DNA from 3 places in the Frondihabitans sp. PhB161 genome. Region 2 is predicted to be linked to each of the others. Evidence: predicted binding sites of a transcription regulator. Region 2 holds the regulator's gene; each other region holds the start of a gene.
What was found. Region 2 encodes HrcA, which represses chaperone genes, less so after heat shock. Its sites were predicted from a motif close to TTNGCACTCGNNNNNNNCGAGTGCNAA; they were not measured.
Positions count from the first base shown of each region.

Region 1: groL (chaperonin GroEL) is a predicted target of HrcA. The motif match lies at 4,199-4,225, and genes of this name have one in related genera.
Region 3: groES (co-chaperone GroES) is a predicted target of HrcA. The motif match lies at 4,924-4,950, and genes of this name have one in related genera.

Region 1 covers NZ_RKQW01000002.1:682,153-688,951, reverse strand. The annotation lists tRNA gene EDF39_RS12005 (tRNA-Thr) at 74-149, shown strand; gene EDF39_RS12000 (hypothetical protein) at 250-435, shown strand; gene EDF39_RS11995 (nitroreductase family protein) at 543-1,124, opposite strand; gene msrB (peptide-methionine (R)-S-oxide reductase MsrB) at 1,121-1,528, opposite strand; gene EDF39_RS11985 (DUF2332 domain-containing protein) at 1,662-2,645, shown strand; gene EDF39_RS11980 (DUF3263 domain-containing protein) at 2,707-2,976, shown strand; gene EDF39_RS11975 (LytR C-terminal domain-containing protein) at 3,006-3,614, shown strand; gene EDF39_RS11970 (cold-shock protein) at 3,838-4,041, shown strand; gene groL (chaperonin GroEL) at 4,297-5,916, shown strand; gene EDF39_RS11960 (cell wall metabolism sensor histidine kinase WalK) at 6,285-6,799, opposite strand, start outside.
Region 2 covers NZ_RKQW01000003.1:549,915-556,713, forward strand. The annotation lists gene dnaJ (molecular chaperone DnaJ) at 1-844, opposite strand, end outside; gene hrcA (heat-inducible transcriptional repressor HrcA) at 937-1,968, opposite strand; gene EDF39_RS14535 (DUF4870 domain-containing protein) at 2,114-2,527, shown strand; gene hemW (radical SAM family heme chaperone HemW) at 2,778-4,004, opposite strand; gene EDF39_RS14545 (DUF1990 family protein) at 4,007-4,657, opposite strand; gene EDF39_RS17640 (hypothetical protein) at 4,897-5,055, opposite strand; gene lepA (translation elongation factor 4) at 5,092-6,799, opposite strand, start outside.
Region 3 covers NZ_RKQW01000001.1:61,377-68,175, reverse strand. The annotation lists gene EDF39_RS17390 (hypothetical protein) at 10-147, opposite strand; gene tsaB (tRNA (adenosine(37)-N6)-threonylcarbamoyltransferase complex dimerization subunit type 1 TsaB) at 314-1,000, shown strand; gene rimI (ribosomal protein S18-alanine N-acetyltransferase) at 997-1,467, shown strand; gene tsaD (tRNA (adenosine(37)-N6)-threonylcarbamoyltransferase complex transferase subunit TsaD) at 1,464-2,522, shown strand; gene EDF39_RS17815 (DUF4190 domain-containing protein) at 2,831-3,394, shown strand; gene EDF39_RS00275 (hypothetical protein) at 3,391-3,582, shown strand; gene EDF39_RS00270 (class I SAM-dependent methyltransferase) at 3,693-4,907, opposite strand; gene groES (co-chaperone GroES) at 5,045-5,341, shown strand; gene rarD (EamA family transporter RarD) at 5,467-6,468, shown strand; gene EDF39_RS00255 (ABC transporter substrate-binding protein) at 6,580-6,799, shown strand, end outside.

The DNA.
Region 1 (6,799 bases), on a different contig from region 2:
TCCGGGCCGAACCGACTCTCAGCGGGGATCGTCGTCGTCCGGTCCGCTCGGGGCGGTTACACTGGTCGCACTTGCCGACTTGGCGCAATTGGTAGCGCAGCTGTCTTGTAAACAGCAGGTTGCGGGTTCAAGTCCCGCAGTCGGCCCCACTCGTTTTCGACCCTGGTCGACCCCGGTGCCGCCTCGCGAGGCGGTGAGTCTCTCGAGGGCTTACGCTAGGGGGAGTTCGAAGCCTTTGAGGAGCCCCGCTTGTCTAACATCGTCATCGCCGTTGTCGCCATCGCGCTTTTCGTTTTCGGTATCTTCTGCTTCGGCCTGGCTTTCCAGGTGCCCGAGGCCTGGCGCTTCCTGACCTTCTTCGGCGGAATCGTGGCCTGCACCGTGGCGCTGTTCATCCCGATGAACTTCATCGGCCGCAGCAACCGCTCCTGGTAGCCCAGCCTCTTCTCAGAGGCTCAGTCGCTCGCAGGAGCACAGTGGCTCTCACCAACGACAAGACCGGCCCGCCGCGAGCGGAGAGCCGGTCTTCGTTGTGAGTGCTTCTAGAGTTCGGTGACGAAGCTCGAGGCGTCGACCGGCTTGCGCGGCTTGCGTTCGCGGTGGTCGACTCCGCCGACGTAGAGCCAGCCCAGAAGGTTCTCGCCCTTCGACAGCTTGTGCGCCTTTCTGACTTTCTTGGCACGCGTGTCGGTGCCGGTGCGCCAGAAGACGCCCCAGCCGGCCTCGTCGAGCAGCAGGCTGAGCAGGTGCGCGACGCCCGAGGCGACTGCCTCCTGCTCCCACTCCGGAACCTTGCGGCTCTCTCGCGGCGACGACACGATCGCGACGACCAGCGGCGCACGAAGCAGCTTGCGGGCACCCTTCTCGACCGAGTCGCCGTTCGCGCCGCCCGCCTTCGCGAGAGCGCGCCCGACCTTGAGCCGCGCATCACCGCGGAGTGCGATGAGCCGCCAGGGCGCGAGGTGCGAGTGGTCGGCGACCGTCGCCGCGGCTGCCACGAGCTCGAGGAGCTCGTCGTGTGACGGGGCCTCCTCGGTGACGGTGGAACGGGAACGGCGACGCAGAACGGCTTCGCGGACGGGCGAGGCCGTCAACGACGCTCCGGCGGTGTCGGAGAGGTTCACGCCTGCTCGTCGGCCTTGAAGTTCAGCGAGATGCTGTTCATGCAGTAGCGATCGCCAGTGGGCGTGCCGAAGCCATCGTCGAAGACGTGGCCGAGGTGCGAACCGCAGTTCGCGCAGCGGACCTCGGTGCGGACCATGCCGAGCGACTTGTCTTCGATCAGCTGGACGGCGTCGGGGTTGACCGACTCGTAGAACGACGGCCAGCCGCAGTTCGAATCGAACTTCGTGCCGCTCTTGAACAGCTCGTTGCCGCAGGCGGCACAGGTGTAGAAACCGGCCCGGCTCTCATCGAGCAGCTCGCCCGTCCAGGGGCGCTCGGTTGCGGCTTCGCGCAGCACGGCGAACTCTTCCGGGCTGAGCTCTTCGCGCCACTCGGCGTCGCTCTTCTCGACCTTGTACTCCATGGGTGCTCCTTCGTTCGGGGCCGGGACCGCTGGGTGCAGGATCCGGCTACCCCATTCAACACTGCACGCCCGGTGATGATTCCGTGTATGCACCCGGAACGCCGCCCGCACAGCGGGCCGTAGGCTCGGCGGCATGAGCACGGCGGACCGCTTCCAGGAATTCGCGGCGGTGGCGGCGGCCGGCGGCTCGCCGATCTACGCCGACTGGGCAGGCGGGATCGCCGGTGACCCGAGGCTCGTCGAGATCGTCGACGCGGCGCCCACAGGATCGCGGCAGCCCGTGCTCGTGCTGGCCGTGTGTCGGATCCTGGGGGCGCAGCTCTCTCCGTTCGGCTCGCTCCGGGCCTGGATGCTCGACCATGCCGACGCCCTCGTGCTCGAACTGGGGCGACGGCTCACGCAGACGAACGATGTGCGGAGGTCGGGGCCGGTCGCTCTCGCGTTGGCCTCCGCTGGAATCGCCGGACCGATCGCGCTGCTCGAGGTGGGAGCGTCGGCAGGGCTCGGCCTCTACCCCGACCGGTTCGCGCTCGCGGTCACCGCCGAGGAGTCCGCGTTCAGTCTGGGAGACACCACGAGCGACGTCCGCCTGGCCACGGAGGTCGCCGGGCCGTGGTGGGGCGACGAGGATCCCACGCTGCCGCGCATCGAGGTACGGCTCGGCCTCGACCTGCAGCCCCTCGCCGTGGCCGACGACGACGCCCGCCGCTGGCTCGAGACGCTGCTGTGGCCGGGTCAAGAGGACCGCGTGGATCTGCTGCGTGCGGCCCTGCGGGTGGCAGTGCAGGATCCGCCGACGTTGGTGACAGGAGACGCTGTCGACGGGCTCGAAGAGTTGGTCGCCCGCACCCCGCGGGGGCTCACGCCGGTGGTGGTCTCGACCGGCACCCTCGTCTACCTGCCGGGAGCCAGGCGCCAGGCGTTCGTCGACCTGGTGACCCGGCTCGGCGTGCGGTGGATCGCCTACGAGCGCACCGGGCTGCTGTCGGGAGTGCAGGCGACCGTGTCGGATCCTGGTCGTTTCACAGGGCGACCGGAGGCCTTCGCGACGCTTTCACTCGACGGTGTCGCGCTCGCCGTGGGAGATGCGCACGGGACGCGAGTGCAGCCGGTCTGACGCGTGTCGGCCCGGGCTCGCTACCCGTGCGATCTAGGATGACGGCAACCGGAGGGTGCAGATGCAGAGCGACGAGGAGTACGTGCGCGGTCTCAGTGACCGCGATCGGCGCCTTCTCGACTTCGAGCAGAATGCCCCCGCCTCACCTCCGCGCAAAGCGGCGGCGATCCGGTCTGAATTGGGCCTTTCTGCCCCGCGATACCAGCAGCTGCTCGGTTCGCTCATAGAAAGACCCGATGCACTTGCCTACGCGCCGATGCTGGTCGGGAGGCTGCTGCGCCTGCGCGACTCCCGCGCCGCATCGCGCAGCGCCCGGACTTTCGGCCGCTGACCGCCCGATCACGGAAGACCAGACACCGCATGGCCAAGTTCCCTCAGGACCGTTTCGATGGCGTCCCCGACTCGCTGCTGCGCGTCGGCGCCCACCGCTCCGGCGTTCGGCGGCACCTCGGTTTGATCATCTTCGCGTGGGCTTTCCTCGCCGTGGGCGTCTTGACGGCGGGCGGCATCGCCTGGCTCACCGTGACCAACGACAGCTTCCAGTTCCGTAGCTCGGCGTCGACGAGTTCGAGCAGTGCGACGCCGAAATCCACGACGACGGGCACCGCCACCAGCGGGGCGACGAAGACCCCCGCGGCGACTCCGACAGCCGCGCCCCTCGCCGACCCATCGAAGGTCGACTCCACGAAGACGACCATCACCGTGCTCAACGCGACCACCACCACGGGCCTCGCCTCGACTGCCGGAACCACCCTGACGAACGCCGGCTGGGTCGTCGGCAACATGGGCAACGCGTCGTCACAGGTCTCGACCTCCGTGGTCTACTACGACGACTCGGCGGCTGACAACGAATCGATCGCCCTCGGCATCGCGAAGTCGCTCGGGATCAACACGGTCGAGCAGAGCACGGCGTTCCCCGGCGCGACGATCACGGTGATCCTCGGAGCTGACTTCAACGCCCAGTCGTGAGCCATCGGTAAGCAGCGTCTCGAAGCTCTGCGTGACGGGAAATGACGCCTTCGGTTACGGCCGTGTAAACAACAGACCGTTTGGCGCCTCCCGGTCCGATTTTTCGGGCGGCACCCCCCTTTTCGGCCCGGCTCTTTATTACTATCTGGGATCAGTCGGCCCCTCCGCACCGGTCCGTGCCGGCTGGGCAGCGCCACCGACAGACACAGCTAGGGAGTACGAAATGGCCAACGGAACCGTGAAGTGGTTCAACGCGGAAAAGGGTTACGGATTCATCACCGTCGAGGGGGACGGGCAGGACGTCTTCGTCCACTATTCAGCCATCGACATGAGCGGATACAAGGTGCTCGAAGAGGGCCAGGCCGTCGTGTTCGAGGTCGGGACGGGTAACAAGGGCCCCCAGGCCGAAGCCGTACGCCTCGCCTGAGTCGTCGGAGCAGAGAAGCGCCGTCCGCGAGGGCGGCGTTTTTCGTGTGGGCGACCGTTTCGGGAGGCGACGGTCGGGCGGTCTCGGGGGTTTCGGATCCTTGCCCAAGGGGCTCCTGAGAGCACTTGCACTCGATACGGCAGAGTGCCAGAATCAATTGGCACTCTCGATGAGGGAGTGCCAAAAGACTCACCTGATATACGGCACCAGCCGGGGCAGCGTGCCCCACGACGTCCGGGAGGGACGAAAAACCACATGGCTAAGATCATTGCTTTTGACGAAGAGGCCCGACGCGGCCTCGAGCGCGGCCTGAACATTCTTGCCGACGCTGTAAAGGTCACCCTCGGCCCGCGCGGTCGCAACGTCGTTCTGGAGAAGAAGTGGGGCGCCCCCACGATCACCAACGACGGTGTCTCCATCGCGAAAGAGATCGAGCTCGACGACCCCTACGAGAAGATCGGCGCCGAGCTGGTCAAAGAGGTCGCGAAGAAGACCGACGACGTCGCCGGAGACGGCACGACGACGGCTACCGTCCTCGCCCAGGCACTCGTGCGCGAGGGCCTCCGCAACGTCGCCGCCGGCGCCGACCCGATCAGCCTCAAGCGCGGCATCGAGAAGGCCGTCGCGGCCGTCTCCGCCCAGCTGCTCGAGAACGCCAAAGAGATCGAGACCAAGGACGAGATCGCCGCTACCGCGTCCATCTCGGCTGCCGACCCCACCATCGGTGCACTTATCGCCGAAGCGATCGACAAGGTCGGCAAAGAGGGCGTCGTCACCGTCGAGGAGTCGAACACGTTCGGCACCGAGCTCGAGCTCACCGAGGGCATGCGCTTCGATAAGGGTTACCTGTCGCAGTACTTCGTCACCGACCCCGAGCGCCAGGAAGCCGTCTTCGAAGACGCCTACGTTCTGATCGTCAACTCGAAGATCTCGAACATCAAAGACCTGCTGCCCATCGTCGACAAGGTCATCCAGTCGGGCAAGCAGCTCCTCATCATTGCGGAAGACGTCGACGGAGAGGCTCTTGCGACCCTCGTCGTCAACAAGATCCGTGGCATCTTCAAGTCGGTCGCAGTCAAGGCTCCCGGCTTCGGCGACCGTCGCAAGGCGCAGCTGCAGGACATCGCCATCCTCACCGGTGGTCAGGTCATCGCCGAGGAGGTCGGACTCAAGCTCGAGAACGCCACCCTCGACCTGCTCGGCCGTGCCCGCAAGGTCATCATCACCAAAGACGAGACCACCATCGTCGAGGGTGCTGGCGACGAAGAGATGATCGCCGGTCGCGTCAAGCAGATCCGTGCCGAGATCGAGAACACCGACAGCGACTACGACCGCGAGAAGCTCCAGGAGCGCCTCGCGAAGCTGGCCGGTGGCGTCGCCGTCATCAAGGCCGGCGCCGCAACCGAGGTCGAGCTCAAAGAGCGCAAGCACCGCATCGAAGACGCCGTTCGCAACGCGAAGGCCGCCGTCGAAGAGGGCATCGTCGCCGGTGGTGGAGTCGCGCTGATCCAGGCCGGCAAGACCGCTCTCGCGACCCTCGAGCTCGAGGGCGACGAGGCGACCGGTGCGAACATCGTGCGTGTCGCCATCGACGCTCCGCTCAAGCAGATCGCCTTCAACGCGGGCATGGAGCCCGGCGTCGTCGTCGACCGCGTGCGCAACCTCGACGTCGGATGGGGCCTCAACGCCGCGACCGGCGAGTACGTCGACATGCTGGCCGCCGGCATCATCGACCCCGCCAAGGTGACGCGCTCCGCTCTGCAGAACGCCGCCTCGATCGCCGGCCTCTTCCTCACCACCGAGGTCGTCGTCGCAGACAAGCCCGAGAAGAACCCGGCCCCGGCCGGCGACCCCACGGGTGGCATGGACTTCTAAGTCCGCTTCGCTTCACGACTCAGGCCGGTTCCCCCTCGGGGGAGCCGGCCTTTGCCGTTGCCGGTGGGCGTGCTGCCGGTGGGCGTGCTGCCGGTGGGCGTACTGCCGGGCGCGCCCCGCGGCTAGGCGACGCGGATCGGCCATTGCGTCGTGGCGCGCCGGGTCGGTTTGGCCGAAGCGCGTCGGTTCGTGCGGGGTGGCGCCGGCCGGCAGCGCGCGCAGGATCCGCGGGGCGCTCTGCAGACGGTGACGAGGTGGCGCACCGTAAGGCGACGCGGATCGGCCATTGCGACGTGGCGCGCCGGGTCGGTTTGGCCGAAGCGCGTCGGGTTGCAGAGTGCGGCCGGGCGTCAGCGGCCCGCGCGGCGTCAGGAGAGCGTGGGAACCGGGCCCGCAGGCATCAGGGGCAGAGAGACGCGGAAGGTGGCGCCACCGCCGGGGGTGTCGAAGACGTCGACGTCGCCGTGGTGGGCGGCGACGATACCGGAGACGATCGCGAGGCCGAGACCCGAGCCGCCGGTGTCGCGGGTGCGCGAGGTGTCGGCCCGCCAAAAGCGCTGGAAGATCTTCTCGCGGATCTGCGGCGGGATGCCCTCGCCGTGGTCGATGATGTCGATGGTCGCCATGCCTCGGCCGGGGTCGGCCTGGACGGCGAGCTCGATCGGAGCGTCGTGGTCGGTGAATCTCATGGCGTTGCCCATGAGGTTCGTGACCACCTGGCGAATCTTGTTCTCCTCGCCGAGGATCACCGGGCTGACGACGCCGTCGCCGGAACCATCGGCACTCGGAGCATCCAGCGCGTCGGTGCCCGCTTCTGCTGCGCGGGCGCGTCGGATCCTGAGCCGGGCCAGGGTCGCCCCGGCGAATGCGATCGGACCTGTCG
Region 2 (6,799 bases):
CGTCGAGGGCCTTGACCGTGGTCGTCGTGCCGAGGATCGCGTCGGCCATCTGCACCTCGAGTGTTGCCAGGAGGTCGTCGCCGTTGCGGCTGTAGACGTCGTGGTGCTTCACCTTGACCTCGAGGTAGAGGTCGCCGTTCGGGCCGCCGGCGGGGCCGACCTCGCCCTGGCCGGGCATCTGCAGGCGGATGCCGGTGTCGACGCCCGCGGGTACGTCTACGGGGATCGTACGGCGGGCTCGGACGCGACCCTGGGCCTGGCAGGTCGGGCAGGGGTTCGGGATGACCGTGCCGTAGCCGCGGCAGGTGCCGCAGGGGCTCGAGGTCATCACGTTGCCGAGGAGCGAGCGCACCTGGCGGTTGATCGAACCGGTGCCATGGCAGATGTCGCAGGTCTGCGGGCTGGTGCCCGGAGCGCAGCATGAGCCGTTGCAGGTCTCGCACAGCACGGCCGTGTCGACCTCGATGTCGCGCTGAACACCGAAGATGATGTCTTCGAGGTCGACCTCGAGGCGCAGGAGGGCGTCTTGCCCACGCTCGCGGCGTGACCTGGGGCCCTGGCGCTGCTGGTTGCCGCCGAAGAACGCGTCGAAGATGTCACCGAAACCGGCGCCGCCGCCGCCACCGCCCCCGAAGCCCGGCTGCGGGCCGAGGTCGTAGCGCTCCCGCTGCTGCGGGTCGCTCAGGACGTCGTAGGCGTGCGTGACGTCTTTGAAGCGGTCCGATGCCTCGGGGCTCGGGTTGACGTCGGGGTGGAGCTCGCGTGCGAGCTTCCGGTACGCCTTCTTGATCTGTTCCGGGGTCGCGCTGCGCTCGACTCCGAGGACGTCATAGTGATCTGCCACTGGTCTCCGTCGTGCTTTCGTAAGGGGATTCGGTGAGTCTTGGGGAGGGATCCTGAAGCTCAGGATCCGACGGGAAAGGGTGCGAAATCGTCTCAGTCGTTGCCGAGAAGGCCACTCAGGTAGCGTGCCACCGCGCGGACGGCCGCCATGTTGCTCGAGTAGTCCATGCGGGTGGGGCCGAGGACGCCCAGCCGGGCCACCTCGCCACCCGACGCCGTGTAGCCGCTGGCGAGAACCGACGTCTGGCCGAGGCCGAACGAGTCGTTCTCACGGCCGATTCGCGCGATGACGTCGGCGTCGCCCGCCGGGCCGTCGCGCATCTCGCCGAAGAGTCGAAGCAGGGTGACCTGCTCTTCGATGGCTTCGAGGACGGGAAAGAGGTTGCCCGAGAAGTCGTCTTCGGTGAGCACGAGGTTCGCCGTGCCGGCCATGACCAGGCGTTCTTGCCGGCCTGCCGTCGCCTCGTCGACGAGGGCGGTGCAGACGGCCGCCACGAAGGCGGCGCGCTCGGGGCGGAACTCGGTCGGCAGCGCGGTCAGCACGGCGGCTGCCTCGGCGAGCGTCTTGCCGCCGACACGGGTGTTGAGTTTCGCGCGGAGCTCGCCGACGAAGGCCTCGTCGACCGCGATCGCCGTCTCGATGCTTCGTTGCTCGACGTGGCCGGAGTCGGTGATGAGCACCGTCATCAGGCGGGTCTCGCTGAGACGAACGAGCTCGACGTGACGAACCGTGGCTCGGGAGAACGTGGGGTATTGGACGAGCGCAACCTGGTTGGTGAGCTGCGACAGCAGCCGCACCGTGCGCGAGAGCACCTCGTCGAGATCGGACGAGTTGCCGAGGAACGTCTCGATGGCTGTGCGCTGGGCGACAGTCAGCGGCCGCAGGTCGGCAAGCTGGTTCACGAACAGGCGATACCCCTTGTCGGTGGGCACTCGACCCGACGACGTATGGGGCGCGGCGATCAGCTCTTCTTCTTCGAGCAGAGCCATGTCGTTGCGGATCGTGGCCGCGGAGACACCGAACTGGTGGCGCTCGACGATCGACTTCGAACCGACGGGCTCGCGCGACTCGACGTAGTCGTGGACGATGACGCGGAGAACCTCGAGACCTCGCTCGCTGACCACGGTCGCCTCCCTCCACGAATTCGGAACGTCGCACGGCTGGCACTCGCTCCGTGAGACTGCCAATGGTACTCCACGCCCCCGACAAGCCCTGGTCGTGGGGCGGGGCGTGCCGCTAGGCTCGCTGACCGACGACGATTGGCGAGACATGACCGGCACACCTCCCCCTCCGCCCCCGACCGACGGCCCGTACGGCGGAAATCAGCCTCCCTACGGCGGCAACCAGCCGCAGCAGCCGCTCCGGCCCGAAGACGAGAAGCTCTGGGCCACGCTGATTCACGTGGGCGGCATCTTCTACTTCCTGCCATCGTTGATCGGCTACCTTCTGCTGCGCGATCGCGGGCCCTTCATCCGCGAGCACACTCGCGTCGCCCTCAACTTCCAGCTGACGATGCTGATCGCTAGCTTCATCGGCGGCCTTCTCTCGATCGTCGGCATCGGCCTGCTGATCGTGGGCGCCGTCTGGATCGTCAACATCGTCTTCTCGATCATCGCCGCGCTGGCGGCCAATCGCGGCGAGTACTACCGCTACCCGCTGAGCATCGAGTTCATCAAGGCCTGAGGCGCCCTGCGAGTCTCCTCGCGGGCCGCCGCGCGACGGTAGAGCCCCGAGTGCCGCCAAATGCCGGCAGGGGTCTCGCCGAGCGCGCATTGGGCGGCACTCGGCAGAAAATGCTCGGCCTGCCGCTGGCCGGGCACTGGCTGAAGCCCCGAGTGCCGCCAAATGCCGGCTGAGGCCTGGCCGAGCGAGCATTAGGCGGCACTCGGCGAAAGCGACGTCTGGATCGCGGCCGGGCGGGGAGCGGGCGAGCTCAGTCGCCGAGCAGACGGCGCACGACGGCGTCGGCCAGCAGCCGACCGCGAAGCGTCAACCGGATCGTGCCCGCAAGCGCCCGCCTGCCGTCGACCAACTCGTCGGCGATGAGCCCGGCCACGGCCTTTCTGCCGGTCTCGTCGAGCTCGGCGACGAGCAGGCCGTCTCGGATCCTAGTCTTCAAAAGGACGTTCTCGACCGCACGGGTCTCGGCGTCGAGGGTCTCTCGACCGGCCGCGGGCGAGACGCCCGAGAGCACACGCTCGGCGTAGGCGGCAGGGTGCTTGACGTTCCACCAACGGACTCCCCCGACATGGCTGTGAGCGCCGGGGCCGACTCCCCACCAGTCGTGGCCGCGCCAGTACGACAGGTTGTGCCGGCTCGAGTGCTCGTCGCCCCGCGCCCAGTTGCTGACCTCGTACCACTCGTAGCCCGCCGAGGCGAGGCGCGCGTCGGCCAACTCGTACATGTCGGCGGCCGTGTCGTCGTCGGGCTGAGCGACCTCGCCACGCCGGATCTGCCGGGCGAGCTTCGTCCCGTCTTCGACGATGAGCGAGTACGCCGACAGATGATCGGGCTCCTGGGCCAGGGCCTGGTCGAGCGAGCGCTCCCAGTCGCCGAGCGTCTCGCCGGGCGTGCCGTAGATGAGATCGAGGCTGACGTCGAGCCCCGCGTCTCGGGCCCATTCGACGACGAGCGGGATCCTCGCCGGGTCGTGCGTGCGCTCCAGAGTTGCCAGCACGCTCGGAACGGCCGACTGCATGCCGAAGCTGACGCGCGTGAACCCGCTCTCTTTGAGCGCCCGGAGGTACTCGGCGTCGACCGAATCGGGATTCGCCTCGGTGGTGACCTCTGCCCCGTCTTCGAGCGACCAGGTATCGCGGACCGCTGCGAGCATCGCCGAGAGATCGCTCGACGGCAGCATCGTCGGGGTGCCTCCGCCGAAGAAGACGGTCGACACGACTCGGTCGGGAAGACCGGCAGAGCGAAGGATCCGCCCGGCCCCCTCGATCTCACTCACCGCCTGCCCGGCGTAATCGCTCCTCTTCACCCCGCGGAGCTCGTCGCCCGTGTAGGTGTTGAAGTCGCAGTACCCGCACCGCACGCGGCAGAACGGCACGTGCAGGTAGACGCCGAAGTCGCGAGCGTCGGCCCCCTCGACGACGGATGCCGGAAGGGCGCCGTCGGCGGGCGCGGGGTCGCCGAGAGGAAGAGTGCTGGGCACGCCTAGTCGCCGACCAGCACGCGGAGGTAGCGCTGGGTGAACTTGTTCTGCTGCGCGCGGAGGAACGGGGCAACGAGGCGCCACTTCCAGTTGGCGGGACGCGAGAACGCGCGAATGGTGAGCCAGACGGAGCCGTCGTCGGTCTGGTCGATGACCCACGACTCTTCGCCGCTCTCGGGGTGACCCTCGAGGGTGCCGTAGGCGAAGCCCTTGCGGGTCGGCTCGTCGATCACGTAGACCACACGCACCGGCGCGCGGTTGGTGCGGCCGTAGGCCTTGATCGAAAGCGTGGCGGTTGTTCCGGCAGTGAGGAACGGCTCCCCTTCGGGCGAGAAGTGGGACTCTCCGTCAGAGGGCGAGTAGTCGGCACCCTCGAGCGGGTTGCCCTCGTCGTCGAAGGTGACGGGCGTGTACGCGCCCTCCTCGACGGTCGGCACGGAATCGACGTGGACGTCGATGCCGCTGCGCTCCTGCACCTTCCAGGTCATGATGGCCGACCAGGCCGCCTCGAAGCGGGCGTCGCCGTGGCCGATGCGGGTGCGGTACTCGACGGGGCGGAAGCCCTTCGGCGGGTACTGCATCAGGTCGGGGGCCTGCGTTGCCCCGACCTGCCCGTAGGTGGTCTGGGTGTCGGTGTGGGTCGCGCGGCGCATCCGTCGAGTCTAACGCCGGGCCCTGGGCTGCTCGCGCGAGAGGCCGAGTGCCGCCATTTGCCGGTTTGAGCTCGTGTGCGTCGGCATTAGGCGGCACTCGGTGACCGGTGCGATCGAAGGCCGCCGAGTGCCGCCGAATGCGTGCCGCACGACGCCGAGTGTGCGAAAACCGCCCCTCGCGAGAGTCGCGGGGGCGGTTTTCGTGCACTCGATGGGGCCGGGCCCCAGCGCTTATGTGGTCAGCGCTTGCCGGTGACAGCCCGGACGATCCAGCCGATCACACCGATCGCGACCACGATGAGACCGATGATCAGCAGGAACTTGACGGCGGCGCCGATGAAGCTCAGTCCGAAGAGGACGATTCCGACGATGATGAGGATGATAAACAGAGCAGGCATGCCCTAAGCATGCCCGCTCTCGTCGTCGGCCGCGTGCTACTTCTTCTCTTTTTTCTCCACGTCGCCCGAAAGCGCGGCGATGAACGCCTCCTGAGGAACGTCGACGCGACCGATGGTCTTCATGCGCTTCTTGCCCTCTTTCTGCTTCTCGAGCAGCTTGCGCTTGCGGCTGATGTCGCCGCCGTAGCACTTGGCGAGAACGTCTTTGCGCATGGCGCGGATCGACTCGCGAGCGATGATGCGGGCGCCGATGGCGGCCTGGATCGGCACCTCGAACTGCTGTCGCGGGATGAGCTCGCGAAGGCGGCCCGTCATCAGCACGCCGTAGGCATACGCCTTGTCGCGGTGCACGATCGTCGAGAAGGCGTCGACCTGTTCGCCCTGGAGAAGGATGTCGACCTTGACGAGGTCGGCCTCCTGCTCGCCGCTCGGCTCGTAGTCGAGTGAGGCGTAGCCCTGGGTCTTGCTCTTCAGCGAGTCGAAGAAGTCGAAGACGATCTCGCCGAGCGGCATGTTGTAGCGCAGCTCGACCCGGTCTTCACCGAGGTACTCCATGCCGAGCAGGGTGCCGCGACGCGACTGGCAGAGCTCCATGATCACGCCGACGTAGTCTTTCGGCGCCAGGATCGCGGCCTTGACCATCGGCTCGGCGACCGACGAGATCTTGCCGTCGGGGAACTCCGACGGGTTGGTGACCGTGACCGTGTTTTTGTCTTCGGTGGTGACCTCGTAGACCACGCTCGGCGCGGTGGTGATGAGGTCGAGGTTGAACTCGCGCTCGAGGCGCTCCGTGATGATCTCGAGGTGCAGCAGGCCGAGGAACCCGCAGCGGAAGCCGAACCCGAGCGCAACAGACGTCTCGGGCTCGTAGACGAGGGCGGCGTCGGAGAGCTTGAGCTTGTCAAGCGCCTCTCGGAGCACCGGGTAGTCGCTGCCGTCGATCGGGTAGAGACCGGAGAACACCATCGGCAGGGGCTCGGTGTACCCGGCAAGGGCCTCGGTCGCGGGCTTCGCAGCGGTGGTGACCGTGTCGCCGACCTTCGACTGGCGAACGTCTTTCACGCCGGTGATCAGATAGCCGACCTCTCCCACGCTGAGGCCCTGCGACGAGATGGGCTCGGGCGACGAGACACCGATCTCGAGGATGTCGTGCACAGCACGGGTCGACATCATCTGGATCTTCTCGCGCGGCGACAGGGTGCCGTCGATCATGCGCACGTAGGTGATGACGCCGCGGTAGCTGTCGTAGACCGAGTCGAAGATCATGGCGCGGGCCGGAGCGTCTTTGACACCCTTCGGCGCGGGGATGCGATTGACCACGACGTCGAGGAGCTCTTCGACGCCGACACCGGTCTTGCCGCTCACGCGCAGCACGTCTTTCGGGTCGCCGCCGATCAGCTGCGCCAACTCGGCCGCGTACTTGTCGGGGTCGGCGGCCGGCAGGTCGATCTTGTTGAGCACCGGGATGATCTCGAGGTCGTTCTCGAGAGCGAGGTACAGGTTGGCGAGCGTCTGGGCTTCGATGCCCTGAGCAGCGTCGACGAGCAGGATCGCGCCCTCGCAGGCGGCGAGCGACCGGGAGACCTCGTAGCTGAAGTCGACGTGCCCCGGAGTGTCGATCATGTTGAGCGCGTACGTCTTGCCGTCGAGGGCCCATGGCATGCGCACGGCCTGACTCTTGATCGTGATGCCGCGCTCTCGCTCGATGTCCATCCGGTCGAGGTACTGAGCGCGCATGGCACGG
Region 3 (6,799 bases), on a different contig from region 2:
TCGCCAGTCTCAGTTCATGACCGTGCGGTGGGCGCCGCTGGCCTTCACTGTCTCCTCGATAGTCGGAACGTAAGTGGGAATGAAGAGAGCGCCGTCGGGCGATGCGACGGTCATCTCAGTCGTAGTTGTCGCGTCGAGGGTGTTCATATCGTGGTTCCTCTTTCCTTTCGAGCCGAGGCGACCGCCCCGGTCGAACCGACGATAATGATCATTGACATTTTTTGCAAGACATTTCGAATGTATCTCCTCTGGTGGCCATTCCGCACCTCATGTCTCTCGCGGTGGGGTTCGAAGGAATGGCTAGGGTTGAAGGATGCTTCTCGCCATCGACACGTCGTCAGGAACCTCGGTGGCGGTGGTCGACCGCGACGGCGGCGTGCTCGCCGAGGTGACCGAGCTCGATACGCGCCGCCACGCCGAGGTCATTGGCGAGTCGATCGCGTTCTGCCTCGATGCGGCTGGCGTCGCTCCGGACGAGCTCAGCGCCGTCGTCGCAGGCATGGGCCCGGGGCCCTTCACCGGGCTGCGGGTCGGCATCGCGGCCGCGCGAGCATTCGCGTTCGGAGCGGGCAAGCCCTGCCTGCCGCTCATCAGCCACGACGCCATCGCGTTCGAGCGGCTCGGAGGGCTGGCCCGGGCGATCAGCGGCGCAGCACCCGAGCCCGCCGCCCCCCTCCTCGTGATCACCGACGCGAGACGCCGCGAGCTGTACTGGAGCGCGTTCAGCGGACTCGACGGCGCCGGGCTGCCGGCGCGGCTGGCAGCACCCGGGCTGGCCCGCCCCGCTGAGATCTTCGACGTCGTCGCCGGATCCTGCGGTTCGGCCTTTGTCGCCGAGGCGACGCGAACCGACCCGACCTCCACTCCCGTGTCGGCCGCCGCCCTTGGCATGCTCGGCGAGGTGCTGTTCGCCGCGGGGCGTCCGTTTGCCCGCGACGAGCCGCTCTACCTCCGCTCGCCCGACGTCACCGTTCCGGGTGCGCCCAAGAGGGTCTCGTGACGAACACCGAACCGGTCTACCGGCGGGCTGTGGCCGACGACCTCGACGCGATCATGGCGCTCGAGACGGCGCTGTTCGTGAACGACGCCTGGAGCCCCGAGCTGATGGCTGCCGAGCTGGCGAATCCGCAGGGCTTCTATCTGATCGCCGAGCAGGGCGGGAGTGTGGTCGGCTACGCCGGGCTGCTCTCGCCGCGGGGCGCACCGGAGTCGGACGTGCAGACGATCGCGGTGGCGCCCGAGGCCCGGCGACAGGGGATCGCTCGCGCCCTGATGAACCGTCTCCTCGCCGAGGCGGTGGAGCGCGGCGCCCGCGAGACGTTCCTCGAGGTGCGCGTCGACAACCCCGGCGCGCAGGCCCTCTACGAGTCGCTCGGCTTCGAGGGGATCGCCGTCCGCCCCCGCTATTACATGCCCGACGGCGTCGACGCCCTCGTGATGAAGAAAGACCTGGAGCAACCCGAATGAGCGCCACCGACCCCCTCGTGCTCGGCATCGAGACGAGCTGCGACGAGACCGGAATCGGCATCGTGCGCGGCCGCTCCCTGCTGGCCAACGTGATCGCGTCGTCGATGGACGAGCACGCGCGCTATGGCGGAGTCGTGCCCGAGATCGCTGCGAGGGCCCACCTCGAAGCACTGCAACCGACGCTCGAGGCCGCGCTCGCCGAAGCCGGCGTCACACTGGACGACCTCGACGCCATCGCGGTGACGAGCGGCCCGGGCCTCGCCGGAGCGCTCATGGTCGGCGTCGGAGCGGCGAAAGCGCTGGCCCTCGGCGCAGGCAAGCCCCTGTACGCCGTCAACCATCTCGTCGGACACGTCGGCGCCGATGTGCTGCGAGACGACGGCAGCGAGATCGAACTCCCCACCATCGCCCTGCTGGTCAGCGGCGGACACACGTCGCTGCTGCACGTGCGCGACCTGCTCGACGACGTCGAACTGCTCGGCGAGACGATCGACGACGCTGCCGGCGAGGCCTTCGACAAGGTCGCGCGCCTGCTCGGGCTGCCCTACCCCGGAGGGCCGCAGATCGATCGGGTGGCGGCCGATGGCGACCCTAAGGCGATCCGGTTTCCGCGCGGGCTCACCCTGCCGAAAGACCTGGCTCAGCACCGCTACGACTTCTCGTTCTCGGGCCTCAAGACGGCGGTCGCAAGGCACGTCGAAAAGCTTCAGAACGCAGGATCCGACGTGCCGACCGCCGACGTCGCCGCCAGTTTCCGAGAGGCCGTCGTCGACGTGCTGCTAACGAAGGCGCTCGCCGCATGCACCGAGCTCGGCGTGCCGCGCCTCCTGCTCGGCGGCGGTGTCGTCGCCAACGCGCGCGTGCGCCAGGTCGCGGCTGAGCGGTGCGCTGCGGCGGGAATCGAACTCAGGATCCCACCGCTCGCCCTCTGCACCGACAACGGCGCCATGATCGCGGCTCTCGGCGCTGAGCTGGCGTCGCGCGGGCGGGCGCCCAGCCCCCTCGGCTTCGGTGCCGACTCGACGTTGCCGGTGACGAGCGCGCAGGCGAGCTGACGCGCGTTGCGTTGTGTTGCGTGCGTGCGTGCGTGCGTGCGTGTGGGGCGGCTAGGGAGCTCGGGGTCGTCTCGGCAATTTGAGAGTGATTTCTGGTCGTCGCCCCGTTTTTCTCCGTGCTTGTGGGAGGCGCCGAACGGATCGCTCTCAAATTGTTGACGATCGGGCCAGGTGAGGCCGGGGCGAGTCAGACCGGAGCTGTCGGCGGTGGCGGAGACTCCTTTTGGGGCCTCCACCCTCTGCCTGGCGGCGGGTACTGTCGGGGATGAACGACCCACGGCCGCGATCACAGACCGGAGCTAGTCACCATGACCGACAACAACTCACACGACCGTCCTTCCGCCGACGACCAGGCGCGGAAAGACTCGGAGCAGCCGCCGAGGTACGAGCCGAACCCGACCTACGGGCAGCAGCCGAGCGGGCAGCAGCCGACGTATGGCCAGCAGCCGACCTACGGCCAGCAGAACGCGCAGCCGCCGGCGTACGGTCAGCAGCCGACTTACGGCCAGCAGCAGTACGGCCAGCAGGCGTATGGCCAGCAGCAGCCGAACCCGTACCAGCCATACGGCCAGCCCGGTTACGACCGTCCGACCACCAACGGGCTTGCGATCGCCTCGCTGATCACGGGCATCGCAGGGCTCGTCTTCATCCCGATTCTGCCGAGCATCGCGGCGATCATCCTCGGTCTGATCGGACGCGGCCAGATCAAGGCGCGTCGGCAGACCGGCAGCGGTCTCGCCCTCACGGGCATCATCCTCGGCATCGTGGGGCTGGTGGTGTGGATCGGCCTGATCATCCTGTTCATCGTGCTCGCCGTCTCGCTGCCCCAGGGAGCAGACGGATTCGACCCATCCACCTACCCGAACACGTGATCCCGACACTCTGGAGGCTCGGGCTGCTCCTCGCCCTCCGCTCCAGGGTGCGTCCGGGCGCGCCGGGCACCCTGCCGGCCACGGCGACACGCGTCATCCTCGGTGTCTGGATCGCTGCGCTGGCCGTGGCGGCGCTCGTCGTCGTGGCGTGCGTCGCCCTGCTCGTCTGGGTTGTCGTCCGGGCCTGAGTGTCGCGCCGCGAGCGAAGGCGCCTCGAGTGGCAGTGCCGCGAGATGGCCGTATCTGCGGCTGTGGTGTCGATTGGCGGGAGATCGGGCCATCTCACGCGGCGTCTGAGCTAGGCGCCGGTGCCGAGATCAGCCGCGACCACGCGCTCGCAGAGCAGCGCCGTGTGTCGGCCCGCCACTCGCGTCAAGATCAGTGTGGCCTCGTTTGCGCCCTTCAGCTGCAGCTTCTTGCGGAACGCCGCCGGGTCGACGTCGACCCCGCGCTTCTTGATCTCGACCCGGCCGATGCCACGTGTCTTGAGCTCCTGGCGCAGGCGCTTCTCGTCGAGCGGGAACGTCTCGATCACGCGGAAGCACTGCGCGAACGGAGTGGCCCGAGCGGTCGCCGACGACAGGTAGGCGATGTCGCGGCTGATCGTATGAGCGTCGAGGGTCCGGGCCAGATCGCCGATCAGGCGTGCCCGGATCACGGCGCCGTCGGGCTCGTAGACGTACTCCGCGAGTTCGGCCACGTCGACGTCGTTCGAGTCTCCGGGGGCCGTCATCTCGGAGGGCCCGTCCGGGCCGAAGACGAGTGCCGCGCGGCCGACGCCCGGGCGAGCCAAAGCGCCGAACCAGACGCCGACCTCCACCACCGAGCGGTCGACCGAGATCCACTGGCATTCGGCATCGGTCGGAAGCAGATCGCGGTCGACGCCGGGGCCGAGCTTCACTCCGGTCGGAAAACGCGAAGCGAAGGCGAACGCGGTGTCGAGTGTCGGAGACCACTGACTCGGATCCTGAATTCGTGACGTGTTGGCGTGGCCGGCCGTCCGGCGCGCAGGATCCAGGAACACGCCGTCCACCCCCGCCAGATCCACCTGTTCGGCGTCACCCAGCTGCACCTCGGCGCCGCTCCACGGGGCGAGGTTGTAGGTCGCGACGGCCGCGGTCACCTCGTCGCGGTCGACGGCCAGCACTCCCAGCTCGAGCGCCGCGAACGCCAGGGCGTCGCCGCCGATGCCGCAGCCGAGGTCGGCCACCCGGGTAACACCCGCCCGGCGGAAGCGGCCCGCGTGGGTGGAGGCGACCGCGAGGCGTGTGGCCTGCTCGAGCCCGGCCTCGGTGAAGAGCATGCGCTCGGCGAAGTCGCCGAACTTGGTACGACCCTTGGCGCGCAGCCGCGACTGGCCGAGCACCGCGGCGACGAGCTCGGGGGAGTGGCCGGCTTTTCGGAGGCGTGCGACCTGCGACACCACGTCCGCTTTCTGGTCGAAGGCGGGCAGCGAATCGAGCAGCCGCAGCCCGTCGGGCGTGAGGAGCTCGCGGAGCTCGGAGGATTCCATGAGTTCATCGTCGCACCTGGCACTCGGATTGACCGAGTGCCAGCCACGCTCTAGAGTTTGTTCTGGCACTCACACGCGTGAAGTGCCAACCAGAGATTTCCAGAGTCACGCCGCTTGTGAGAAAGAAGAGGTCAACCGTGTCGGTCAACATCAAGCCGCTCGAAGATCGCATCGTCATTCGTCAGGTCGACGCCGAGCAGACCACTGCTTCCGGCCTCGTGATCCCCGACACTGCCAAGGAGAAGCCCCAGGAGGGCGAGGTTGTGGCTGTCGGACCGGGTCGCATCGACGACAACGGAAACCGCGTTCCCCTCGACGTCGCCGTCGGCGACAAGGTCATCTACTCGAAGTACGGCGGAACCGAGGTGAAGTACTCGGGTGAAGACCTGCTGGTGCTCTCGGCCCGCGACGTGCTGGCGGTCATCGTCCACTAGGTCGAAGCCCCCTGCGAAGGGCCCCGTCTCACTGGAGACGGGGCCCTTCGTCGTTGGCGCTCCCGTGCCGGGGTGTGGCAGTCCGGAACCCCTCCGATGACGGAGGTCGTCGATAGTCTTTCCCAGTGAAAGACGACATCGGCACCGCCCGTTCCGGCCTGATCTACGCGGTCATCGCCTACGGCCTCTGGGGTGTGCTGCCGGTGTACTTCCTGCTTCTGCGGCCCGCAGGCGCCGTCGAGATCGTGGCGTGGCGGATCCTCTGGTCTCTCGTCTTCTGCGGGGTGCTCCTTGCCGTCACGCGCTCGTTCGGCCGATTCGTCGCCCTGCTGCGCGATCGCAGCATCGCCGGCACATTAGGGCTCGCCGGGGCGTTCATCGTCGTCAACTGGACCACCTTCATCTTCGCGACGCTCTCCGGGCACGTCGTCGAGGCGGCCCTCGGCTACTTCATCAATCCGGTGGTGACGGTGCTGCTGGGCGTGCTGCTGCTGCGCGAACGCCTGCGGGTGCTCCAGTGGGTGGCCGTCGGCATCTCGCTCGTCGCGATCCTGGTGATCGCCATCGGCTACGGCCGGTTCCCGTGGATCTCGCTGATCCTGGCGTTCTCGTTCGGCTTCTACGGGCTGATCAAGAAGAGGGTCGGAGGCCGGGTCGACGCGGTCAGCGGCCTGAGCATCGAGACGCTCGCGCTGGCAGTGCCCGCTGCCGTCGCACTTATCGTCGTGAGTGCGACCGGCTTCACCTCGCAGACCGGCGGCCTCGCGTTCGGCTCGTCGGGCACGCTGCAGACCGTGGCGGTGGTCGGCACGGGCGTGATCACGGCTGTTCCGCTGCTGCTCTTCGCGAGCGCGGCACGGCGGCTACCCCTTTCGACGCTGGGGTTGACGCAGTACATCGCGCCCATCCTCCAGCTGATCGTCGGCGTCGCCCTCCTGCACGAACCGATGACGACCGCTCGGTGGATCGGATTCGCGCTCATCTGGGTGGCCCTCGTCGTGCTCAGCACCGATGCCGTCCGTGCGGCCCGACGCGGTCGACCCGAGCCCGCGGTCGGTACCGCCGCCGACGAACCGCAGAACCACGCAGGTGATTCATCACGAATTGCTAACGAAACCGCAAGGTGACGCCCGCAACACACGGTCGAAACAATCTGCACATAGGTTCTAACCCATTCACACGGTTGGGCCGCGCACCATCGCGCGGCCGCATCACCACCGTCAAGAAAGGGTTCACGGATGATCCGATCCATCACCGCCCTCAAGGGACTAGCCGTCATGGGGGCAGCCTCCATGCTCCTCGTGGGCTGTTCCTCGACAGGGGCAACGCCTTCCAACACGTCGTCAGCGTCGTCGACCGCGAAGGCCGATCCGGCCGCCAGCTGCAAAAAGCCGTCGGCCCCCAGCACTGACGCGATGAAGATCGGCACCATGCTGCCGCTCACGGGTTCGCTCGCGT